Regions from separate parts of the Bacillus sp. JJ1533 genome, predicted to be linked through region 3. Evidence: riboswitches for the same ligand, from Rfam matches in the RefSeq annotation. Region 3 holds a riboswitch; each other region holds the start of a gene.
The links. A riboswitch is a leader RNA that binds a small molecule or an ion and turns the genes downstream of it on or off. The one in region 3 is predicted to bind thiamine pyrophosphate.
Positions count from the first base shown of each region.

Region 1 (3,284 bases), on a different contig from region 3:
TTTGTAGGCTAATTGAATCATTCCAGTCATCCTGAACCATCGTTGCACCAATGACAAGCTTGCCTTTATTTCTTGGCACGATGTAAGATTTATCGTAAAACAACGTGTGCTGTAACATCTGATTGTGATGTTGAATGATTAAACTTTCTCCTTTAACAGGTGATAACTGTTCAGATATTCCAAGGTTCTTAAATAGTTTGTTGCTATAAACCCCTGTAGCTATAACGATATGCTTAGCTTCAACATTGCCTTTTTCTGTTTTAACGATGTAGTTGCTATCCTTTTTGTCGATTTCATATACATAACAATTTTCAACAATAGAAGCACCATGTATCTGAGCGGCTTTTGCAAAAGCCTCACAAGTACTGGTAGGAATTACACTCACATCATCTTGGATATAAGCAGCACCTAGTACATCATCGTTAATCTCAGGCTCCATCCTTTTAACTTCATGTCGGTTCAACCATTTGACTGTCGGCAGCTTAAGAAGCGAATCGAGATTTTGCTTGTCTTCATTAGTGAAAGCTAGCTTTAGTATCCCTCCCGTCCTATACCCAATATCAACACCACTTGTTTCATATAGTTCATCCTTTAAACGGGTGTATTCCAGTTGGCTTGATCTTGCAAAAGGGAAGAAGAGGGAGTAATCACCATCACTTTCTGAATGTGCACCGAGCATGCCAGCAGCCGCTTTCGTTGTTTTCATTCCTATTTGTCCCTCTTCAAACAATGCCACCTCTACATGTGCCTTTGCTAAGAAATAGGCAATAGAAGAACCAATAATCCCACCACCAATAACAACTACTTCATAATTATTCTTCATGTTGAATCGCCTCATTTAGTTTTTTGGTTATCAAAAGGGGATTATCAGCGTTAAAAATACTGGACATGAGTGCTATCCCATCTGCCTCAACAAGTTTGATAGATTGAATGTTTTCTAGCGTTATGCCACCAATTGCATAGACAGGGATTTTCATTTCTTCTTTCATATGTAGAATGGGTTCAATCCCATTTGGAGGCAATCCCTGCTTGCTACTTGTTTCAAAGCAGTGACCATAGAGGACATAATCTGCTCCATGTATTTCAGCTTCTGTTGCTTTTTCAAATGAATGAACACTGCAGCCAACCCGTATATGAGGGTACCGTTGTTTAATCATTTGTATAGGAAGTCCATGCTCAGGTAAGTGAACAGTAGGAATGCCCATACATAATGCAACATCTAAGCGGTCATTTATTATGATTTTTTCTTTTTCCACACCATTAATGAGTAAAGACTCGATTAATGTTAGAAGTTCTCTGACTGACTTTGTTTTTTCTCTAATTTGTACAAAATCAATCACATCTTTAATCGTGGTAATTTTTTCAGCTAGAGCTTCTACGGTGTGTTGATCATCTGTCACAGCGATTAATTTCATCTGATTCCTCCGTTTTCGTTCGTCTACTTGTAGCATTAAAAGGAATAGAACGGTAAAAGCACAACAAAAAACCACTCTCCAATGCAGGAAAGTGGTTTGTATTGTACATAAACAATCAAAATTGCCTTTACCACATTCCTACGCAGGTACAAGCCTGTTCAGGTAATGAGGGTTTCAAAGTAACTACTTTTTTCTCAGCTCTTATCAAGAGTTCCCCTAGTGAAAATACAAAATATTTAATTATATATTAAAATTAACACAATTAAGGTGAATTGAAAAGGGATATGAATCAAAGGTTGGGACAGAAGGACAGGTTTGTTGTCCCATTGTGGTACCCGGATTATCCTGGTTTTTGCCTCATACGCAAAAATTTCAAAACGTTTAAATGTGTAAAAACCATTGATTGTCCTCTTCATTTCATCTAAAATAAATATCTTAAAGACGGCCTGAGTCTATATAAAAAGATTCTGGCCTTCATTATGCGGTCGGGAAAGGAACACCATGTCATGAATTCATCTTCGTATTTTTATAGATTTTTAGAACCTATATCCAAGGAACTAGCCTTTTTAGCGAGAGAATTAGAAAATACCATCTTTTCGAGCCCACGTACGATGCTTACCCATTCAAGGGTACTTATTGAAAATATTCTTCAACAAGTAATGAAATATGAAAAAATGAAAGAAGATCCGCGTATAACATTAAAAGGGAGACTCACTATTTTAGATAATGAAGGAATTCTTACAACTGAAATAAGAGATGCTCTTCATCTAGTTCGTCAACTAGGTAATCAAGCCTCACATGACAAACGAAAGTTTCGTTTTTCTGAAGCCCTTTTATCATGGGAAGCCATATACAGGATTGTCAGATGGTTCGTCGAAGTGTACACCTTATTATCGATTGAGGTCCCGGAATACCAGGATCCAACACCTCCGAAGGAAGAACGTTATGACATTACCGAATTGGAGCTCCGTTTGAAATCACTAGAGGGTTTATTAGTTGCTTCTATGAAAAAGGGAACTACAAATCAAAAAGCACGCCATGAAGTTTCTGCTTCAACCGATGCTGAACCAGAAAAAATGGCAGAGCCAGGGTACACAACGATTCGTACAATTGAATATAAAGGGGACACACTTGAAGTTCCTTATTTTCTACGTGATGCTTTTTTATTACCACAACGGTTTGATAAATCGGAGACCTTTTTAATCAGATTAGGTGCGGAACAGCAGGCGCGAATCATGAGTGAATTACCTAGCAATCTCGAAAACCTTCATAAGCATGTGAAACGATTCAATGAAAATAATGACAAGCAATTGTTTGAAGAACTAAAAATCTTTATTGAAGAAGAAAAGATTCGTAGAAAAGTTACCCTTGAACGACCTGGTGACCTTTTTTTATTTTATAAGTCAGATTACATTATCCTAACAGATGCACTGAAAAAAATACCACTAACGAAGGACGAATTTACTGGAATTCCAAGTCTCATAGAACAATTAAATGAAGACGGAATCCATACTGTTGGACACCTTCCAAAAGAGTTGGTGATTCTTGGAAAATATAAAAATGTCGGAGTTGTGAATGTAGGGAGATTGTTTGGGCAGTTGAAGGGTAAGTAAACGTGTTTACTTACCTATGGTTTCTAAGGCACCCTTGCTAGGTGTCTTTTTTGTAGTGGCAATATCCTCAGGTGTTGATTATCCCCGAGAGCACTCTATTAAAATGAATAATCATCATTTCGCTTCAAAACAATATCCGTTCACAATTAAGTGTAAAATTTAATAAAAATTGAGTTTATGGCCGAAAAATTAGCAGGAAATTCTTGTTTTTTGACGAATTTATAGGAGCAATCCTTAGGAAGGCGAATTAACCCTC
Region 1 covers NZ_JBALOV010000013.1:65,462-68,745, reverse strand. The annotation lists gene thiO (glycine oxidase ThiO) at 1-823, opposite strand, end outside; gene V7138_RS06885 (thiamine phosphate synthase) at 813-1,415, opposite strand; TPP riboswitch at 1,534-1,643, opposite strand; gene V7138_RS06880 (DUF4145 domain-containing protein) at 1,922-3,028, shown strand.
Region 1: another riboswitch for thiamine pyrophosphate. It lies ahead of V7138_RS06885 (thiamine phosphate synthase); the one in region 3 lies ahead of tenA (thiaminase II).

Region 2 (3,284 bases), on a different contig from region 3:
TATACTTGATTTTATATCTAAGCCAGCAGCTAAGTTACAAGCAATGGCTGAGGATAGTGTACAACCTGTGCCATGGGAATTTGGGTTATCGATACGACTTCCCGGGAACCATGTAAATTCCCCATTGCTATATAAGAGATCGTCTGCTGTATCCTCAAGATGACCCCCTTTAACTAAAATCGCACCCTTATACATTTCGGATAATTTTTGAGCCGCCACTTGCATGTCTTCCTTCGTCCGAATCTCCATTCCACAAAGGGCTTCAGCCTCATGAATATTCGGTGTAATAATGGTCGCAAGAGGGATTAATCTCGTAATGAGGGCATCCATTGCTGATTCACTCAATAGTCTGCTACCGCTTGTTGATATCATGACCGGGTCTACCACAATATTTCGAGGTTGATATTCCTCTATTTTCTCCACGATTTTGTTAATAATTTCAGGTGAGGACACCATCCCTATTTTTACACTATCCGGAAAAATATCAGTCATTATGCAATCAAGCTGTTGGCCAACAAATTCAGGAGTGGAATCAAGCACGCCATATACCCCTGTGGTATTTTGAGCGGTCAGAGCCGTAATGGCACTCATCGCATACATTTTATGAGCAGTGATTGTTTTGATATCCGCTTGAATTCCCGCACCCCCACTACAGTCAGAGCCTGCAATCGTTAGGACCTTTTTCATGTTAATTTCCCCTCCTTACCATCTCAGTTGAAAGTTCTCGCAATTCTTTAGTGGCTGTAGTGATATCGGACTGTGCAAAGATTGCAGACACAACAGCGACTCCATCTACCCCACTTCCAGCCAAGTCTAAAACATTCTCTTTGTTAATTCCTCCAATGGCAACGATTGGAATCGAAACGCTTCTGCAAATTTCTCGGACAGTTTCAAATGCCATCGGCTCCGCATCCAGCTTTGTGTTTGTCGGAAAGACAGACCCTATCCCGAGATAATCCGCACCTGCTTTTTCAGCAGCAATGGCTTGTTCCACAGTTTGAGCCGATACCCCAAGAATTTTATCCGTTCCAATTAACTCACGGACTTTTTCAACAGGCATATCCCCTTGGCCAACATGCACACCATCTGCATCACATGCTAGTGCAATCTCGACATTGTCATTAATCACAAATGGAACATGATAAAAAGCAGTTAGCATTTTAAGTTCGATTGCTTCCTGTAAAAACTCATCATAATCGAGTTTTTTTTCTCTTAGTTGCAGAAAAGTAATGCCACCTTGTAGCGCTGCTTCTACTTGCTCGATTAAAGTCTGATTGCCTGTCCAGGCACGGTCTGTTACTGCGTATAATAGCATTTCATTTTTATCGACTTTCAATGTTCATCCCACCTTGGAGTAGTGTATAATCTAATTTGCTTATCGTATCAATCAAATAGGTTCGAAATGATGAGGTGCCCCCATTTAGTTCTTCAACTTTTTGATGTGCCAGTTCTCCGCAATACCCCATCGCGCTCACCGCAGCGGCCGTGCTCTTTAAAATTTCCTGAGGATTTGCACCACAATAAGCAGCCACTACCGCTGAAAGCATGCATCCCGTTCCTGTAATTTTAGACATCATTGGATGACCATTTCTGATGACAAAAGCATCTTCCTGGTTTGCAACAATATCAATAGCACCTGTGATTGCAATAACCGCATCTGTTTGTTTGCTTACCCTTTTCGCAAATTGAACCATTTCATTTATATTTCCTTCATTCATGACATCCTCATCGGCTGCATCCACACCTTTTGTATGGCCACTACCAGCATGAACGGTTTTTATCTCTGATAAATTCCCTCGGATTACAGCAAACTTTACTTCGTTTAAAAGGCGATAGACCGTATCCGTTCTTAGGCTCGATGCCCCTGCCCCAACCGGGTCTAAAACAACAGGATGACCCAATTGATTTGCAGCTTTTCCTGCTAATATCATCGATTCAATCGTTCGTTCATTCAATGTTCCAATATTAATGACCAGCGCGTTACAAATACTTGTAATATCCGCCACTTCCTTTGGATCGTCAGCCATAATCGGTGAACCTCCACAAGCAAGCACAATATTTGCAACATCATTTACCGTCACATAGTTTGTAATATTATGTACAAGCGGTGTTTTTTCTCTTACATTTTTGATGATTTGCTCAAACATTGTTTCTCCTCCTAAATAAAAATGCGGTATACCTGAAAAAGATATACCGCATGAATACACATACTTACTATATTCCCTACGTTGGCATTATCCAAATCAGGTTAAGGGTCAAAGCTACGTTTCGCTTACTCTCAGCCCACATGTGTGAGCTCCCCTATTTATATTTAATTGTTTTTATTATACCATACGAAAAAAATCTGTCATTAAAATGGTTTATTGCTTTCGTCACAACAATAGTGTACGTTACATAGTATAAAACAAATACTGTATGTCATATAGTAATAAAAAATGAGGTGGGTGAATGAGTAACTTATTAAACTCATTAATGACTGAACTTAGAAGAGGAACATTGACACTGGCGGTTTTAAGTCAATTACGAACCCCGCAATATGGGTATTCCCTTGTTCAATTATTAGAGGGTTCGGGAATTTCGATTGACCAAAGTACCTTATATCCCTTGCTTCGCAGACTTGAAAAACAGGAATTGGTCACAAGCAGTTGGGATACGTCTGAAAGCAGACCCCGAAAATACTATGTTTTAAGTGAATACGGGCTCGAGATTTTTTTACAGTTAAAAAAGGAGTGGATTCAAAGTTCAAAAGAGCTATATAGCTTGCTAGAGGGAGAGGAAGATTATGAATCTGATTGATATCTATATTCAGGAGGTAACAAGAAGACTTCCTGAAAAAATGCGTGACGATATCGCACTTGAACTAAGGTCGACCATCGAGGATATGTTGCCAGATGATTACAATGAAGCAGATGTAAAAACTGCACTCGAGAAATTAGGGAGCCCTGTAAAATTGGCTAACAATTATCGAGAGCGACCAATGTACCTTATTGGTCCACGTTATTTTGACGTGTATGTAAACTTGTTAAAAATGATTGTGCCGATTGCCGCGGTTGTTGCATTCATCACGATGTTTGCAGAATATTTTATCGGGTACCAAAGTGGAGAATCGATTATTAATGTCGTTTTGGATATCATAGGCACTGGGATTTGGAGAATCATTGACGTTTCAATTCAAACATTCTTTTGGTTCACCATAGTATTTGCTGTTATCGAAAGAGTAGATAAAGGAAAAGATGACCAACCTCTAACAACTAGTCTTCAAAAATGGACTCCAGATGATTTGA
Region 2 covers NZ_JBALOV010000053.1:61,444-64,727, forward strand. The annotation lists gene thiD (bifunctional hydroxymethylpyrimidine kinase/phosphomethylpyrimidine kinase) at 1-687, opposite strand, end outside; gene thiE (thiamine phosphate synthase) at 689-1,336, opposite strand; gene thiM (hydroxyethylthiazole kinase) at 1,323-2,147, opposite strand; TPP riboswitch at 2,204-2,313, opposite strand; gene V7138_RS23810 (PadR family transcriptional regulator) at 2,449-2,796, shown strand; gene V7138_RS23815 (HAAS signaling domain-containing protein) at 2,783-3,284, shown strand, end outside.
Region 2: another riboswitch for thiamine pyrophosphate. It lies ahead of thiM (hydroxyethylthiazole kinase); the one in region 3 lies ahead of tenA (thiaminase II).

Region 3 (3,284 bases):
ACTAGGGAAAATATGAACAAATTTTTATCTACAGTGAACTTTTTATCAGCCTCATTCGTATTATTTATGAAAATATAGATAACCAAAACTTCTGGGGGAGAATTCAATGCATGGATGAAAAGGAACTAATTCGCAGTGCAAAGCGTGGTGACACACTTGCGTTTGCCATGCTTTTTAAAGAGCATTATCCTTTTTTAGTTAAGTATTTAATCAAAGTTACAATGAAGCCTGATATTGCAGAGGACTTGGCACAGGAAGCCATGATGAAAAGCATGGAAAAAATCAAAATGTATAATGGTAAATCAAAATTCTCCTCATGGCTTATCACGATTGCGACTAACCTTTACATTGATGACCTTCGAAAAAAGAAGCGTGAACAAAACTATCAGCAACAGGAACAAGCATTACGTAAAATGAAGTGGCAATTTGAAAACCAGTCAGAGGATTGGAATGATGTTCTTAACGCGTTAGGTAGGCTTTCTGATGAAATTCGGATTCCAATTGTTCTTAAACATTACTATGGGTATTCGTATGAAGAAATAGCGGATATGCTTCATATCGCCATCGGAACTGTGAAATCAAGAATACATAATGGAATTCAAACAGTAAGAAAGGAGTTGAGACCCAATGAAGAAAAACAAACTAGTCCTTCTAAAGAACGAACCACGACATGAAGAAGATATCGAAACAATTCAAGAAATAAATGAAGCTCTTACTAGAATAGATCATCATTACCCGGTTTTCACTCCTGATCTACAAGTATTTGAACAAATGGTTGTAGTTGAACAACAAAAGCAAAAGAAGAAATTTAGACGAGATTTAACCGCATTTATTTTGGTTGCTTTATTCTTGATGACATGTTTAATAACTGCATTCTTCCAACTGCCGCTTGTATTCATCATCATCCAAGGTATTGCAACAATTAGCTTGCCAGTGTATAGTTTCTTTCGTTATCGAAAACGGGTGATTGTCCATGAATACGAATAATACCCTTCTTTTTTTAGTAGTTGTGATTATCGTACTTATTCAAGGTTTATGGTTATTTTTAGATGCGAGAAAGCGGGGCCATAATTATTGGTTTTGGGGAATATGGGGATTAATCCAAACGCCACTACCACTTATCTTTTATCTCATATTTGCAAGGAAAATTTATCGACGCGGAGCAGGTAGGTACTGATGGGGAATGTTGCGAAATATATTGTATTGATGATAGCCGTTGTTGGACAAATCATTGGAATTGTATTTTTATTTATTGATATTTCAAAGGCGCTGACGTTCTATGCGTTTTACATGGTTGCCATTGTTCTATTATTTGCATTATTAGTGTGGGAACGAAAACGAGAGAAAGAGGAGGATGACCAGAATGATTATCGTGACTACTGATTTTGTGCCTGGTAAAGAAATAAAAGAATTAAAAGGGTTTGTAAGAGGTGCTACGGTTCAGTCCAAGCATATTGGTAAAGATATTATGGCAGGACTAAAAACGATTGTTGGTGGAGAAATTTCCGATTACACTGAAATGCTGGAAGAAGCCCGTCAAAAGGCAATTGGCCGAATGGCAGATGACGCGAAGGCAAAGGGGGCCAATGCAGTTATCGCGATGCGTCTACAAACCTCATCTGTTATGCAAAATGCATCTGAAATTATTGCATATGGAACAGCAGTTTATGTAGAGTAAAAAGTAAACCTTAAAAAAAGTCTTGATAATTATTTCCAACATGCTATGATTGGAAATAAGAAAATTGCATAAAAAATTGTAATTCCACTAGGGGTGCCTTTAAAAAGTATATGTATTGATAGGTTAATACCTATAAAACGTTTACTGTAAGGCTGAGATTGAGGATTGATTTATCATAACCTCGAGACCCTTAGAACCTGATCTGGTTGATACCAGCGTAGGGAAGTGGGGAACGGTCTTTTTGTATTTTTATGAAAAAATCCAAACCACTTTCTTTACGTTGCTAAAGAAGGTGGTTTTTTATTTTGCAAATAAGTAAAGGGAGGAAAAATAAACATGTTATTTTCAGAAGAAATTCGTAAAAAGGCAAACGACATTTGGGAGGCAAGCTTTGATCATCCATTTGTCAAAGGGATTGGAGACGGTACATTACCAATTAAGTGTTTCCGCTACTATGTCTTGCAGGATGCCTATTACTTAACTCATTTTGCAAAAGTACAGTCTTTAGGTGCAGCAAAGGCAGAGGATTTACATACGACAAACCGGCTAGCTATTCATGCTCAAGGAACTTACGAGGCCGAACTAGCGCTGCATAAAAGTTTTTCGGAAAGACTTGGGATTACGGAGGAAGAAAGAAAAAACTTCAAACCCGCACCGACAGCATATGCATATACATCACACTTGTATCGAGCCGCTTATTCTGGTCATTTAGGTGATATAATTGCTGCCTTATTGCCTTGTTATTGGCTATATTATGAAATTGGTGAAAGACTTAAAGATTGCAAACCAGAAGAACCGATTTACCAGGAGTGGATTGCGGCGTATGGTGGGGATTGGTTTAAAGAACTAGTTGAAGAACAGATTGATAGAGTAAATGAATTAGCAGAAAAAGCAACGCAAGCCGACCGTGACCGCATGAAAGAACATTTTATGATTAGTAGTCAATACGAATATTCATTTTGGGAAATGGCATACCAATTAGAGAACTGGCCTGTTCAACCAAAACTGTCTGTATGAACGAAGGAAAAGAGGAGAGGTATTAATGAGCAAAGGATTAAAACTAACTGATATTTTGGTTACGATCGTAATAGCCATTGCATTCGGAATTGTTTATATTGTTTGGGGTTCTTTATATTATGTTGTAAAGCCAATTGGACTACATGCCGATCAGTTAATATATGGAATGTGGTTTATAGCAGCGACTGTTGCGTATCTTGTGATTCGTAAACCTGGTGTTGCATTACTGGCGGAAATTGCAGCTGCCTCAGGTGAGTTTATTTTAGGGTCTCCATGGGGCCTAACCGTTCTGCTGTACGGTGTTGTACAGGGGCTGTTTGCTGAAGCAGTGTTTATGCTTTTTCGATATAAAAAATTTAATCTTGCTGTGGTCGTCTTGGCTGCTATAGCTTCTTGTTTAGGGTCAGTAATAATGGATTTTGCATATGGAGAAATTGGTGACTTAGCTGCCTGGAATCTCATTTTATTCCTAGTTGCTAGATTCGTAGGTTCCATCTTGTTTGCCGGTGTATTTGCTTACTATCTAGTAAGTGCCTTGGAAATGACAGGAGTAACAAAACTTGTGCGCCCACTATCCAGCAGTGATTTT
Region 3 covers NZ_JBALOV010000026.1:107,212-110,495, forward strand. The annotation lists gene sigY (RNA polymerase sigma factor SigY) at 111-674, shown strand; gene V7138_RS13800 (YxlC family protein) at 628-987, shown strand; gene V7138_RS13805 (sigmaY antisigma factor component) at 974-1,177, shown strand; gene V7138_RS13810 (hypothetical protein) at 1,177-1,383, shown strand; gene V7138_RS13815 (YbjQ family protein) at 1,364-1,678, shown strand; TPP riboswitch at 1,758-1,919, shown strand; gene tenA (thiaminase II) at 2,015-2,695, shown strand; gene V7138_RS13825 (ECF transporter S component) at 2,721-3,284, shown strand, end outside.